Linked DNA regions of Vulgatibacter sp.. The main gene of each other region encodes a partner of the protein of the gene in region 2 in a complex. Links are inferred from orthologs where the notes say so. Each region holds a gene or a part of one and is shown on either strand. Other genes may lie near its edges.

Region 1 (7,373 bases), on a different replicon or contig from region 2:
CATGTCGTCGCGCAACGCGTATCTCTCGCCCGAGGAGCGGCAGCGGGCGCTTTCGCTCAAGGCGGGGCTCGACGCCGCAGCCGCGCGGTACGAGGCAGGCGAACGGCAGGCGGCAGCGCTGCTGGCTGCAGCCAGGGCCGAGGTGGAGCGCGGCGCCGACCGGATCGACTACGTCGAGCTGGTGGACGCCGACTCGCTTCGGCCCGTCGAGCGGGTGGACGGACCGGTCTGCCTCCTCGTCGCCGCCTTCGTGGGCAAGACGCGGCTGATCGACAACCGGGTGCTGGGAAGCTGATGGCCAAGGCCGAGACCAAGACGGGCGGAACCAAGCGTGTGGCGGAGAACCGCCGCGCCCGCCACGACTACAACCTCGGGGATTCCTACGAGGCGGGGCTCTCGCTGATGGGCAGCGAGGTGAAGGCGCTGCGCGAGGGGAACGCGAACCTCTCCGACTCCTACGTGCAGGCGGACAAGGGCGAGCTCTTCGTCCACAACCTGCGCATCGGCGAGTACAAGGCGGCGACGCACATCGCCCACGAGCCCTTGCGGCGGCGCAAGCTCCTGCTCCACCGCAAGGAGATCGACAAGATCGAGACCAAGGTGAAGGAGCGCGGCTTCACCGTGATCCCCACCGAGCTCTACTTCAAGAACGGCAGGGCCAAGCTGAAGATCGCGATGGCCACCGGCAAGACCAACGTCGACCGCCGCCAGGACATCAAGGAGCGGGAGACGAAGCGCGAGCTCGATCGCGTGATGCGCGGCTCGCGCACGGTGCCCCGCGGCGGCCGCAAGGGCGGCGGCGAGTGGGATTGATCGTGCGCTCGCCTCAGGGGCAGCAGGCCTCTTCGTCGAGGGCGCAGGCCCGGATGCGGTAGCCGATCGCGTCGTCCTCGCGGTCCTGCTGCTCGGCGTGCAGCGCCCGCGCGCAGAGGAGCGCCGGCCGGAGCTCGTGCTCTTCCGGCAGATCGACGAGCAGCTCGGCGATCGCCGCGTCGGCCTCCGCCACCTGCCCGTGGCGGAAGAGCGCGAATGCCCGCAGGTAGCGTACGCCGACGTCGTCCGGATCGATGGCGAGCGCCCGATCGAAGGCGGCGATCGACTCCTCGAAGCGATCCTGCTGGAGCAGCGCCTCGCCGTGGTAGCGGTGGGCGGCTTCGACGCGATCCTCCGGCGCCTCGGCTGCCGGCGCCGGATCGGGGCGCCTGCCCTCCCCTGTACAAGCAGCGAGACCGGCGAGCAGGACGAGGGCGAGAGCGCGCATCAAGCGCCCAGCACCTTGAGCGGCACCGGGGCGGGCGCTGCGGTGATCTCGTGGCTCGCGCAGCCGCCACCCATCGCATCGTCGTCGGAGCCGCCGCCCTCGATCGCCAGCAGCGCCTCGTCCGAACCCTCGATCCTGTCGACGCCGTAGAGTTCGCGGAGCTTCGGGTCGAGCAGGTGGGTGGGGCGCACGTTGCGCAGGGCGTTGAGCATGTTGCCCTTCACGTTCTTGTTCACCGCGTGGAGATCGCCGATGAGGCGCTTCACCTGCTTGCGCTGCAGGTTCTCCTGCGAGCCGCAGAGATCGCAGGGGATGATCGGGAACTTCATCTCCTCGGCGAAGGCGGCGATCTCCTCCTCGGCGCAATAGGCCAGCGGGCGGATGACGGTGTTGCGGCCGTCGTCCGAGCGGAGCTTCGGCGGCATCGCCTTGAGCTGCCCCGAGTAGAGGAGGTTGAGCATCGCCGTCTCGATGATGTCGTCGCGGTGGTGGCCGAGGGCGATCTTGGTGGCTTTCAGCTCGACCGCCACGTCGTAGAGGATGCCGCGGCGCAGGCGCGAGCAGAGCGAGCAGGTGGTCTTTCCCGCCGGCACCTTCTCCTGCACGATCGAGTAGGTGTCGCGCTGGATCATCCGGTACTCGTAGCCCTCGGCTTCGAGGTAGCCGCGGATGACGTGGCCGGGAAAGCCCGGGTGGCCCTGGTCGAGGTTCACCGCCACGATCGAGAAGGGAAAGCCCACGCGCTTCTGGATCTGCCGGAGCAGGTGGAGCAGCGTGTAGGAATCCTTGCCGCCCGAGATGCCGACCATGATCCGGTCGTTGGGCTCGATCAGGTTGAAGTCCTTGCTGGCACGGGCGATCTCGGCCATCAGGGTCTTTTCGAGGCGGCTCATCTTGCGGGCTCCGGGGAACGACGGTCGGGGCGCGTTCTAACAGACGCCCTCCCGGACACTCAACCGCCGCGGCGTCCGCGGGCTTTCAGGAGCGCGCGGGCAGGAGCAGCCGCAGCGGGTTGCGCTTGAGCTTGCGGAGCCAGCCGCCGCGGGCCCCCGAGCCCACCGGCGTGGGCTGGAAGAGGCTGCCGTTGGTGGGTGGAAGCGGCGTCGACCGCGTGCGCTGCACCCGCCCGAGGAAGCGCGAGAACATCCGCACGTAGGTGGTGGGCAGGCTCCACGAGAGCAGCGCGAGCAGCCTGCCGGTGTTGCCGACGAAGCGGCGGCTCGGCGGGCTCGAGGCGGCGAGCACCGAGACGACCGCCCGGGCCACCCGGTCCACCGGCAGGATCGGCGGAATCGGCCGGGGCAGATCACCGTCCAGGTGGCTGCGGGCGTGGGCGAAGAAGGGCGTGTCCACCGAGCCCGGCAGGATGGTGGTCACGTGGATCGGCGCTCCCTCGAGGTGGAGCTCCTCCCGCAGGGACTGGGCGAAGCCGAGGAGCGCCCGGGTCGAGGCGACGTAGGGCGAGATCAGCGGCGCCGCAGCCTCGGAGGCCACCGATCCCACGAAGACGAGGCGCCCGCCGCCCCGCGCCCGGAAGTGGGGAAGCACCCGGCGGGCGCTCTCCACGTGGGCGAAGAAGTCGACCTCCACCACCCGGCGGAACTCGTCGGCGGGGATGCGCTCGAATGGGCCGTAGACGGTGACGCCGGCGTTGGCGATCCAGGCGTCGATCCCGCCGAAGCGCTCGATCGCGGCGGCGACCAGGTGATCGAGCTGCGCGGGATCGGTGAGATCGGTGCAGACCACCAGCGCCTCGCCGCCTGCGGCCTCGACCTCCCGGGCTGCGGTGCGCAGCAGTTCCTCCCGGCGCGCTGCCAGCACCACCCGGGCCCCTGCGGCGCCGAGCAGGCGAGCGGTCGCCCGCCCGATCCCGCTCGAGGCGCCTGCGATCACCACCACCCTGCCGCGGAGCGTCTCCATCCCTGCAAAGGTGGCGGCTCCCGGGGCGATCGGCAGGCGGGCGTCAGGCCTGCGCCCGCCCGGCTGCCAGGGTGCGGGTGAGGGCGGCGAATTCCTCCACCGAGAGGGTCTCGGCCCTGCGGCCCGGATCGATCCCCGTGCTCGCGAAGGCGGCGGCGAGCGCCTCGGGCTCCACCAGCCTGGCGGATTTGAGGGCGTTGCCCAGGGTCTTGCGGCGCTGGGCGAAGGCCGCCTTCACCACCTTGCGGAAGAGCGTCTCGTCGCCGGGATCGGCGCGGGGCGCCTCGCGGAAGACGAGGCGCACCACCGCGCTCTCCACGTCGGGCGGCGGGGTGAAGGCGCCGGCAGGCACGTGGTGGGGCACGTCGACGTCGGCGTGGAGCTGCAGGAGCACGGAGAGGATCCCGTAGCTCTTGCCGCCGGGCGCGGCGGCGATCCGCTCGGTCACCTCCTTCTGCAGGAGGAAGACCGCTCTGTCGATGCAGGCGCGCTGCGCCTCGACGTGGAAGAGGATCTCGGTGGAGAGGTGGTAGGGCAGGTTGCCCACCACCGTGAGCTTGCACCCCTGCTCCTGCGCCATCGCGCAGAGATCGACGGTGGCGGCGTTGGCCTCGCGCACCTCCACGTCGAGCCCCTCCATCTCGCTGCGCACGATCGGGACCAGGTCGCGGTCGCGCTCCACCGCGATCACGTGGGCCCCTGCAGCGGCGAGGTGGCGGGTGAGGTGGCCGAGGCCCGCGCCGAGCTCGACCACCGCGGCGCCCTTCCCCACCGACGCGGCGTCGGCGATCGAGGAGAGGTGGTAGTCGTCGCCGAGGAAATTCTGGCCCCACGCCTTCTTCGGCCGGAGGCCGTGGCGGCGCAGGATCGCGGAAGGGCTCTCTGCCATCTACAGCCTCCAGGCGGGATTGGCGTTCAGGTCGAGGCCGGAAGGCCCGCCGCCGCGGCGAAAGGTCTCGTAGCCCGCCACCGCGATCATCGCGCCGTTGTCGGTGCAGAGCCGCTTCTCGGGCACGTGCACGTCGATCCCCGCCTCGGCGCCGCGCTCCACCGCAAGCGCGCGCAGCCTGCTGTTGGCGGCGACGCCGCCGCAAAGCACGAGCCGGGGCAACCCCGCCTCCTTCGCCGCCTTCACCGCCTTGCGGGTGAGCACGTCGGCGATCGCCTCCTGCACGCTGGCGCAGAAATCGGCCAGCGCCTGCCCCTCGGGGATCCCGTGCTTCTGCAGGTGGTACATCGCCGCGGTCTTGAGGCCCGAGAAGGAGAAGTCGAGGGTCGCGCGCTTGGTGAGGCCCCGGGGAAATTTGATTGCCTTCGGATCGCCCGTCTGCGCGAGCTGATCGATGACGATCCCCGCCGGATAGGGCAGGCCCAGCAGCTTGCCCACCTTGTCGAAGGCCTCGCCCGCTGCGTCGTCCAGGGTGGCGCCGAGGAGCCGGTAATCGCCGTAGTCACGGACCGCGTAGAGGCTGGTGTGGCCACCGGAGACGACGAGGCCGAGGAAGGGCGGCGCCGGCGCGTCGGCGCCGAGGCGCACGGCGAGGAGGTGGCCCTCGAGGTGGTTCACGCCGACGATCGGCTTCTTCTTCGCCAGCGCAATCGACTTGCCCACCTGCACACCGACGAGGAGCGCGCCGATGAGGCCGGGGCCGCTGGTCACGGCGATGCCGTCGATCTCGTCGAGGGTGACGCCCGACTTCTCCAGCGCCTCGTCGACCACCGGCATCACCTGGAGCACGTGGTTGCGGGAGGCGAGCTCCGGCACCACCCCGCCCCAGCGGCGGTGGATCTCGATCTGCGTGGAGACCACGTCGGAGAGGATCTCCCGCCCGTCGCGGACCACCGCGGCGGCGGTTTCGTCACAAGATGTCTCGATCCCGAGGACCAGCATGGCGCGCCTTATAACACGCGGGCGCCGCTGTCCCAGCCCGAGGTCAGTCGAGGCGCACGAGGGCGAGGAGGCCGACCAGGGCCACGAGGAGGAGCAGGGGCACCACCCAGCGCAGCTTGCTCCGGGAGGCGACGGCTTGCTCGAATTCCACCAGGCGCAGCTGCGGCGGTGGCGGCAGCGGCGCCACCTTCGGCACGGCGGGGATGGGCACCGGCGCCACCGGCGCAGGCGCTTCCACCGGCGCGGCCTGCGCAGCGGCCACTGCCGCCGGAGCAACCGCCGCCGGCGCCGCAGCCGAGGCACCCCACCGCGGCCCGGGGGCAGGCGCGGGAAAATCGAAGACACCGCTCGGCTCCGCCGAAGCCTCAGGCCGCGGCTCCTCCACCGCGGGCCGGGCCTCGACGCTCGAGGAGACGGGCGGCACGAACCAGGCCTGCTCCTGCGGCGCGGGGCCGTCCGCCTGCGCCGCCGCGACGAGGACACCCTTGCCCACCAGCTCGATCACCGCGCCGAGGGCGGCGAGATCGTCGCGGGCCCCCTCCTCCAGCGCCGCCTGCAGCGTGCGCTTGCCGTCGAGGAGCGGCAGCAGCGGCGCCGCTGCCTCCGGGATCACCCCGGTGCCGATGGAGGCGAGGCGCTCGGGGTCCACCGAGAGGACGGCGTCGAGGGGCGGCGCCGTCTCGAGGAGCCGGCTCCACTCGTCCGCCCGGCGCATGCCCTCCATGAGCAGACCCTGCGCCGACATCGCGATGGCGTCGGCCCGCTCCACCGGGCCGAACTCGATCTCGAAGCTCCCCTCGCTCCACTCCAGCAGCCGGTAGAAGGCGTGCTCGCCCCGCAGCCCCGCCATCTCCGCGTCGATCACCTTGCCGTCGCGGAAATAGACCGCGCCGCGGCGGCCACGCTTGTCGACGCAGCGAAGCATGCCGGTCTTGCGGCCGATCTCGCAGGTCTGCACCAGATCGACGAGGCCGAGATCGGCGAGGTTCCCGGAGAAGCCGGAGCGCGGGTCCCGCCGCTCGAGGCGCTCGCGCTCCCGCTTCTGCAGGAGCATGCGCACCCGGGCAACGATCTCCTTCACGTAGATCGGCTTGGTCAGGTAGTCGTCCACGCCCAGCTCGAGGCCGCGGACCTTGTCCTCCACCGCGCGGCGGCTGGTGAGGAAGACGAAGGGCACCTCGCGGAAGCGCGGGTCCTCCTTGAGCCGCCTGCAGAGCTCCCAGCCGTCCATCTCCGGCATCCGGGTGTCGGAGAGGACGAGGTCGGGGACCACCTGCTCGAGCTTCTCGAGGGCGTCGGCGCCGTTGCAGGCGGCGATGACGGTGAAGCCCGCCTTGCGCAGGCTCACCTCGAGCAGGCGCAGACTGCGGGCATCGGCATCGACGAGAAGAAGCTGCGGACGGGCTGCCAAAGTGGGCCTCAGCGCTTGCGAAGGTGCGGGTTGTTGGCCTTGCGCAGCTCGATCAGCCGCAGCTCCTGCCGGGCCTCCCGGTGATCGGGCGCGATCTCGAGGGCGCGGTGGAAAGCTGCCTCCGCCCCGGGGGTATCGCCGGCGACGCGGAGGAGCACGCCGAGGTAGTGGTGGGCGATGGCGCAGCGCGGGTGCTCCTCGACGAGGCGCTCCAGGTCGATCCGCACCTGCCCCGCCTCGTCGGGCTTCTCCGACTGCCGGGCCCAGAGGATGTGCGCCCGCAGATCGGGCCGATCCTCGATCAGGAGCGCCTGCTTGAGCAGCCGCTGCACCGTGGCGAAGTCCTTCTTCTTCGCAGCCGCAGCGGCCTGGGCCTCGAAATCCTCGACGGCCTGCTGCACCTCGCTCTTCGGCGGCGGCGCTGCGGCCTGCCGGAGCTCTGCCAGGTAGGCGCGGCGGCGCTCGTCGTCCTGCAGCACCTGGTAGGACTCGTTGACCGCGGCGAAGATCTCTTTGAGCTGCGGCGCGAGGTGCTGGATCGCCGAGGGGATCCGGTCGGGGTGGAAGCGCTTGGCCGCGGCGAAGAAGGCGTGCTTGATCTCGTCGCGGGAAGCGCCCTGCGCGACCCCCAGCCGCTTGTAGTGATCGTCTAGGTGCAGCGTCGCGAGCCGCTCGTGGACGAAGCGATCGAAGGCCGGGTCACCGGGCGGCGGCAGCCGATCCCAGGAGAGGCGCGCCGCGGTGGGCCCGGGGGTTCCCGGGCCCGGCGTCCCCATCGCAGCGGGCCCCGGCGTGCCGGCGTAGCCGGGGCCCGGGGTTCCCTCGCGCCTTCGGATCGCGTCGGTGCCGAGGATGTTGCCGAAGGCGCGCTGGAGCATGCGCGCCCGCCG
Region 2 (7,291 bases):
TCCTGGAGTGGGCTCGCAGGGGTGTAACACCCGGGAGCGCGAACCGCATGCGCAGAAAATCCCGCCTGCCCCGCTGCTCGAACGACGAGCGCCGGGCCGCCACGAAGGCAGACCCGGCGCCGGCAGAGCGAGCGAGCTCGCCCGGTTCAGAAATCGAGGGCGAGGCCGCCGGAGAACATGCCGTCGTCGGAGAGATCGAAGCCGTCGCTGCCGAAGCCGTCGGCCTGCCAGGCGGTCCAATCGACGAAGAGGTAGCTGTTGTTGACGCCGACGTTGCGATCGAAGTCGCGGGCGAGGCGCCTGTCGAAGTAGTCGAGGAGGATCTGCAGGCCGCCGCCATAGGAGAAGCCGGGTCGCGCGCCGCTCTCCCCACCCGTCCACCAGAACCAGGAGCCGACGCCTGCCTTCGCGTAGGGAACGAGGGGCACCGCCCAGTCGAGGGCGAGCTTGTCGAAGCGGTAGGCGGCGTAGGCCTGGAGCGGCACCACGGTGAAGGAGGTGTCGTCCTCGGAGCGCTGCCCCGCCTGCGGCCCCTCGGCGAAGAAGCCCTCGCCGTAGAACTGCACGAAGCCCACGCTCACGCCGATTCCCAGCGTGCCGAAATCCTTGAACGCGTAGCGCTCGAGGCCGAGCTGGGTGAGCAGGCGCTGGCTGTCGTCGAAGACCTGGGCGAAGGGCTCCGCGGCGAGGCCCGCCTCGTCGTCGATCGACGGGTAATAGCCGCCGAACTGGAGGTGGAGCATCCAGTCGCGCGGGCTCTCGGGGCCGCGGTCGCTCTGGGCCGCGGCGCCTGCTGCAGGCGCGAGGAGCGCGAGGAGGGCTGCGAGTCGGAAGAAGTTGGCGTTCATGGAGAGCTACCGCCTGCCGATCCGGCGCCGGGCCAGGAAGTATCCGGAGAGGAGAAGACCGAGTGCAGCGGGCCCCGCGGCGCTGCTGCAGCCGCCGTCCTCGGCGCCGCCTGCGTTCTTGTAGAGGTCGAAGAAATCGTCCACCGCCTGCGGCGTGCCGGTGAGGACGTTGGAGGTCTCCGACGGGTTGCCGCTGTCGTCGACCGCCCGCACCGCCACCTCGTAGGTAACGCCGTTGCGCAGGCCTTCGAGGGAGTAGCTGCGCCGTGCGCCGGAGATGTCGCTCCGGATCGAGGTGTCGGAGGCCGCGCAGAGATCGAAGCTGCCGCCGGTGCCACCCGTGCCTCCGGTACCACCTGTGCCACCGGCTCCACCTGCGCCGCCCGCACCACCTGCGCCACCTGCACCACCTGCACCACCTGCACCACCTGCGCCGCCGGCACCACCGGCTCCACCTGCGCCGCCGGGCGCCACCTGGCCCTGCTCGAGCGCACCGGTGCCGGCGTCCGTAGCCACCCGGTAGCAGATGTCCCAGCTGTCGGGCGAGTCGTCGTCATCCGCCGGATCGAAGTCGAGGTGCAGCCGCTTGTCGCCGGGCGTGACCTCCTCCAACCGCGGCGCGTCCGGCCCGGTGGTGTCGAGATCGAAGCGCGCGCTGTCTTCCACGTCGTCCCGCGACTCGTTGTCCCAGACCGCGCAGACGAAGACCCGCTGATCGGTGGTGAGGCTCTCGCAGGTGCCGCTGGTACCCCCCTCGAGAATGTCCCCGGCGCTCACCGTCACCTGGTAGGTCCCAGCGGTCGCCGACGTCCGGAGGTCTGCGCCGAGCTCCTCGATGTCGCTGCAGCCGGAGTCGGCGGCAACGCCCACCGTCCAGCGGCTGCTGTTCTCGAGACCGGTCACCGGCCGGCCGTTGCTGGTGGCCGCCACCGAGATCCGGACGTTGGCGTCGCAGCGATCGAGGCCGACGCTGGAAGGGCTGAGCGTGACCTCGAGGCTGGTCACGACCGGGGTGAGCTGGGCGCCGGCGAGGCCAGGCGCCACCAGCGTTGCAAGAGCTAGAAACGAGCGAGAAAACCGCATGGGGCGGGACCCTAGCAAGTTTCGGGCCCGGTCGAAAGAATCGAAACAGGCCGTTTTTCCCGGCCAACGGCCGCATCCCGTGACAACCGGGGCAGCAGGGATCGGGCGCCTCGTGCCAATTTGTCAGCGAGCACTGCCGACCGGCCGCCTCAGATCCGGTCCGCCTCCCGGAGCAGCTCCACCACCCGGACCATGGGCACGACCGTGCCCCAGCGGAGGTTGTCGGCGACGCTGAGGAGGGAGAGCCCTGCAGGGGTCTCCCGGATCCGGCCCACGTGCAGCGCCTCGTCCCCCACCGCCAGCGTCGGCATCGGGTAGATGCCCTCCCCCGGCTCGTCGAGGAGCTTCACCGACTCGCTTCCCGCGAGCGCCTCGCGGGCAGCGGCAGCAGCGAGGGGGCGCTCGGTGGCGATGGTCACGAACTGGCTGGTGCCGTAGAAGACCGGCACCAGCGCGCACGTGAGCGAGAGCGGCGGCACCTCGCGGCCGAGGAGCTTGCCCAGCTCCAGGGCGATGCGGCGCTCGCGCGTGGTCTCGCCGCCCGACTCGAAGCCGCCGAGCTGCGGGATGAGGTTGAAGGCGACGCGCTGCGGAAAGATCGCGCGCTCCGGCTCCCTGCCGCTGAGAAGCGAGACGGTCTGCATGGAGAGCTCCTCCATGCCCGGGACGCCGAAGTTGGAGACGGCCTCGAGGGAAACGACCTCGAGGCGCTGGACGCCGGCCTTCGCCTCGAGGGGGAGCAGGACCGCTGCGAGCTGCGCAGCGGAGGCGGAAGCGAGGGCGATCACCGCCCCCTTGATCGCCTCGATCTCCTCCAGCTCCTCGTCGTTGATCCCGGGAAAGATCACCCTCGCGTCGCCGCTGCGACCCGAGGCGTCGATGCGCACCGCGCCCGCCTTCGACGCAGCCTCGAGCATCTCGGCGGGCACCTCGACGTTGGGCGGCACGAAGACCACGTCGACGCCGGCGAAGCTCTCGCGCTTGAGCTCCTCCACCTGGAGGCTCTCGTCCTCGTACTCCACCGTCTCGCCGACCTCCTCCTCCAGTCCGAGGAGACGGATCGAGGCGATCGGCAGCGACCGCTCGTGCAGCACCGGGACGAGTTCCCGGCCCACGATCGTGGTCGGTCCGAGGATGGCGACGGTGAGGGGACGAGCGGACATGGGGACCTCCGGTGCGCGCCGGGGCAGCGCGAAAAGGGCGCGGAACCTAGCAACCGCCGTGCGCGCCGTCGACCGAAACGAATCCGCCCCCTGGCCGTTGGCGCAGGGGGCGGTGGTTGACAAGCTGATCTGTCGTGTCGGCTCAGGCCTGGGCCATCTCCGAGAACTTTCGCAGCTCGTCCTTGGTCTTCAGCTTGGAGAGCTTCAGCCGTTTGACTTCGGCCGCCTCCGCTGGTGTGAGGTAGTGCCTCTTCTCGTAGGAGCGCAGCTGGTTCTCGAAATCTGCGTGTCGCTGCAGCAGAGCGCTGATCTTCGCGCTCACGTCGACGACTCGAGACGGCCTCTGCATGGCACCTCCGTTGTCGACCGGCGGCAAAATCCCGTTGGGGGGAGAGGGGACCCGGGGCAGCTCCGCCGGCGACCGTTTAGCTCGTCTGCCCAAAAGCAATCGTACGGCGGTCGGGTGAGGTGCTGTCAAACCGTGGACGTGCCCCCCAGCGGGCATGCCCCTGGAGGGTGGGTCAGACCCGCTTCTTGGGCTGGGTGAGGCCGAGCTCCGCCTCGCTCGGGCGCAGGTAGTGGGGCTCGAGGGCGAAGACCGCCTCCTTCGCGTAGGGGGCGAGACGGGGCGCTGCGAGCTCCCCCACCTCCGGCGCCGGCGGGGTCTCGGGGAGCCCCGCCACCGGCGGGTGCCGGTTGGCGGCGGTCGCCTCGTCGAAGAGGGTCCGGTAGGCGAAGTAGCCTTCGCCGAGGAGGACCACCGGCCCCTCGAGGGCACGCAGCCGCTCGGCCACCGCAGCAGGCGGCGCCACCACCTCGGCGGGGCCGTCGCCCCCGGGCTCCACGCCCCCGGCAGCAGGCCGGTAGAAGCCCGCGTAGACCTCCTGCTTGCGGGCGTCGAGGAGCGGCACCACCGCCTTCGCGCCGGGCACGAGGCGCGCTGCAGCCAGCGCCATCGCCTCGAGCGAGGAGGCGCCTGCGAGCGGAACGGAGGCGGCCCAGGCCAGCCCCTTCGCGGTGGCCAGCGCGATCCGCAGGCCGGTGAAGGCGCCGGGGCCGAGGCCGACGCAGATCCCGTCGAGGTCGGCGAGCTCGGAGCCCGCCTCGCGGAGCGCGTCGTCCACCAGGATCGGCAGCAGCTTCGAGTGGTTGATCCCCGGCGGCTCCTCCCTGCGGGCGAGGACCTGCGCGGGACCTGCGCCGTCCAGGCGGATCACCGCCAGCGAGAGGGTGAGCGTCGAGGTGTCGAGAGCGAGCAGCGTGCGATCCGCCAAGGCCATTTCCTCGCCGGGAGAGCGACGGCCCCGGCGAGGCGGACCTTAACCCGAGAAGAAGTAGCGGACCACGTCGTTCTTCAAGGCGAAGACCATCAGCGTGAGCAGCATCGCGAGGCCCACGGCGTTGGTGATCTCGCGGGCGCGCAGCGAGAGCGGCTTGCGGCGGACCGCTTCGACGCCGGCCTGCACGATGTGGCCGCCGTCGAGCACCGGCACCGGGAAGAGGTTCACCAGACCGAGGTTGATCGAGATCATCGCCATGGTGTGGAGGAAGACCTCCCAGCCCTGCTCCGCCGCCTGCGTGGTGATGTCGTAGATCTGCAGCGGGCCGCCGACGTTCTTGAAGGCGATCTCGCCGGTCACGATCATCCCGATGCCGAGCGTGATCTTGCGGGCCACCTCCCACGACGACTCGAAGGCCATGGCGAAGGCCTGCAGCGGCCGGAAGGGAACCTCGACCAGCGGCGCCGGCAGCGCGGGCAGGCCGCCGTAGGCACCGAAGGTGTAGACGGTGATCGGCCGATCCCGGAGCTCGTCGTTCTCGGTGCGGGCCTGCTGCGCCACCGTGGCGGTGCGCTTCTCGCCGCCGCTGGTGAAGGCCAGGGTGAAGGGCTGGTCGTTCTTCTCCCGCTGCACCTTCTCCACGTCGTCCCAGCTCACCAGCTTGCTGCCGTCGATGGCCAGGAGCCTGTCGCCCCGGCGCAGCCCCGCCTGCGCCGCAGGGGTGCCAGGGGCGATGCGGGTCACGTAGAGCTCCGCCGACTCGACGCCGAGGGGCTCGCCGGCAGCGGGTTCGACGGTGACGCGGAGCGTCTCGGGGACGGAGAAGTCGATGGGGCCGAAGGGAACGGCGCCATCGCGGAGCGCCACCACCTCGAAGGGCGCGCCTTCCGCAGCCTGCGCCTCGAAGGCGGCGAGCGCCTCCTCCACCGAGCCGACGCTCGCGCCGTCGACGGAGACGATCCGGTCGAGGGAGCGGAGGCCCGCCTCGAAGAGCGCGCCGCCATCCCGCTGCAGGCCGATCACCGGCGCCGCCGGGTTGGGCGCCACGCCGATCTTGCCTACCGTCACCGTCTCGATCGGATCGGACTCGGTGTAGGGGGCCGGGGTGATCGCGAGGCTCTGCCGCTGCCCCGCCCGCTCGATCACCAGCTGGAGCTCGCGCCCCGCTGCGGGATCGACGTGGCGGCGCAGGTCGGTGAAGGCGTAGATCCGCTCCCCCTCCACCTCGACGATGCGATCGCCCGGGCGCAGCCCCGCCTCGGCGGCGGGCATCCCCGGCACCACCTGGCCGACGTGGGGCGCGATCGACTCGCTCTGCAGGGCGAAGACGGCGAAATAGGCGGCGAGCGGGAAGACGAGGTTCATCGCCGGGCCGGCAAAGGCGATCGCCGCCCGCTTCCAGGGCTTCTGCTCGAGGAAGCCGCGGCCCCGGTCCTCGGCGGAGAGATCCTCCGAGGGATCGTCCCCCGCCATCTTCACGTAGCCGCCGAGCGGCAGGAGCGAGAGGCGGTACTCGGTCTCGCCCCGACGGAAGCCGAGGATCTTCGGGCCGAAGCCGAGCGAGAATTTGAGGACCTTGACCCCGAAGAATTTGGCCGTGAGGAAGTGGCCGAGCTCGTGGATGAAGATCAGGCCCCCGAGCAGGACGACGACGGCGAGGATCTGGACGGGAAGGCTCATGCGACCTCCGAGCGGTGGCGGGGGCTACGCATGGACGGCCCGCAGGTGGGATTCGATGCGCCGACGGCTTCGCTCATACCTGTAGAAAACCCTAACGACCGATTCCCTTCCCGGCCAGCCACCGCTCGGCGAGTCGCTTGCCCTCGTCGGACGCGTCGACCGCGTCCTCGACCGAGGAGACCTGCCGAACCTCGTGTTTTTCCAGCGCCTCGGCGATGGCTGCGGCGATCTGCGGGAAGGTGCAGCGGCCGGCGAGAAAAGCGGCCACCGCCGCCTCGTCGGCGCCGGAGGCGACCGCGGGCGCGGTGCCGCCGGCACGGAGCGCCGCGTAGCAGAGCTCGAAGGCCGGGAAGCGCACCGGGTCGGGATCCTCGAAGCGCAGGTTCGCGCGGGCGGAGAGGTCGAGCCGCGGGAGCTCGAGGGGCAGCCGGGCGCCGGGCCAGGAGAGGGCGAAGGCGATGGGGCCGCGCATGTCGGGGGTTCCGAGCTGCGCCACCACCGAGCCGTCGACGTACTCGACCATGGAGTGCACCACCGACTCGGGGTGGACCACGATGGCGATCCGCTCCGGGGGCAGATCGAAGAGCCAGCGGGCCTCGATCACCTCCAGGCCCTTGTTCACCAGGGTGGCGGAGTCGATGGTGATCTTGTCCCCCATCGACCAGTTGGGATGCTTGAGCGCCTGCGCCGGCGTGCAGCTGGCGATCTGCTCCGCGCTCCAGGTCCGGAAGGGCCCGCCGCTCGCGGTGAGCACGAGGCGGTGGACGTCGTCGCGGTGGTGGCCGACGAGGCACTGGAAGATCGCCGAGTGCTCGCTGTCCACCGGGAGGATCGGCGCGCCGGTCTGCCGGGCCTTGCCCATCAGGTATTCGCCGGCGAGGACCATCGACTCCTTGTTGGCGAGGCCCACGGTCTTGCCTGCGTCCACCGCCGCTGCGGTGGGGCGCATCCCGGCGCTGCCGGCGATCGCTGCGAGGACGTAGTCGATCTCGGAGAGCGAAGCGACCGCGCAGCAGCCCGCCTCGCCCACCAGGATCTCGGGGCAGTCGGCCCCGAGGGCGTCGGCGACCGCACGGGCGGTGGCGTCGTCGGCGACGGCGACCACCCGCGGGCGGAAGGCGCGGATCTGCTCCACCAGCAGCCCCGCCTGCCTGCCCGCTGCGAGCGCGACCACCTCGAAGCGCTCGGGGAAACGCCCGATCACGTCGAGGGCGCTGGTGCCGATGGAACCGGTGGA

The links.
Region 1: the proteins of tsaB (region 2) and tsaD are in contact, whole or in part, in a solved structure (PDB 4WQ4), measured with the Escherichia coli proteins. The link is inferred for Vulgatibacter sp. from one-to-one orthologs.

What each region holds. Positions count from the first base shown.
Region 1 is NZ_JAWLCN010000001.1:211,410-218,782, reverse strand. Bases 3,072-6,061 are described here. They hold tsaD (tRNA (adenosine(37)-N6)-threonylcarbamoyltransferase complex transferase subunit TsaD), read right to left. Parts: upstream 5,073-6,061; coding sequence 4,071-5,072; downstream 3,072-4,070. Other genes in these bases: ACESMR_RS01015 (response regulator), read right to left, coding at 5,116-6,061; rsmA (16S rRNA (adenine(1518)-N(6)/adenine(1519)-N(6))-dimethyltransferase RsmA), read right to left, coding at 3,225-4,070; ACESMR_RS01030 (SDR family oxidoreductase), read right to left, coding at 3,072-3,181. Also shown: panC (pantoate--beta-alanine ligase), read left to right, coding at 1-295; SsrA-binding protein SmpB, read left to right, coding at 295-813; ACESMR_RS01040 (tetratricopeptide repeat protein), read right to left, coding at 827-1,261; tRNA 2-thiocytidine(32) synthetase TtcA, read right to left, coding at 1,261-2,154; more of ACESMR_RS01030, read right to left, coding at 2,240-3,071; more of ACESMR_RS01015, read right to left, coding at 6,062-6,483; ACESMR_RS01010 (DnaJ domain-containing protein), read right to left, coding at 6,492-7,373.
Region 2 is NZ_JAWLCN010000002.1:253,200-260,490, forward strand. What follows is about bases 2,493-5,400. They hold tsaB (tRNA (adenosine(37)-N6)-threonylcarbamoyltransferase complex dimerization subunit type 1 TsaB), read right to left. Parts: upstream 4,369-5,400; coding sequence 3,616-4,368; downstream 2,493-3,615. Other genes in these bases: ACESMR_RS04970 (Asd/ArgC dimerization domain-containing protein), read right to left, coding at 2,493-3,094; ACESMR_RS04975 (YdcH family protein), read right to left, coding at 3,237-3,416; rseP (RIP metalloprotease RseP), read right to left, coding at 4,414-5,400. Outside these bases: ACESMR_RS04960 (MXAN_2562 family outer membrane beta-barrel protein), read right to left, coding at 147-848; ACESMR_RS04965 (fibronectin type III domain-containing protein), read right to left, coding at 855-1,892; more of ACESMR_RS04970, read right to left, coding at 2,081-2,492; more of rseP, read right to left, coding at 5,401-6,054; ACESMR_RS04990 (1-deoxy-D-xylulose-5-phosphate reductoisomerase), read right to left, coding at 6,146-7,291. UniProt on the Escherichia coli protein: Required for the formation of a threonylcarbamoyl group on adenosine at position 37 (t(6)A37) in tRNAs that read codons beginning with adenine.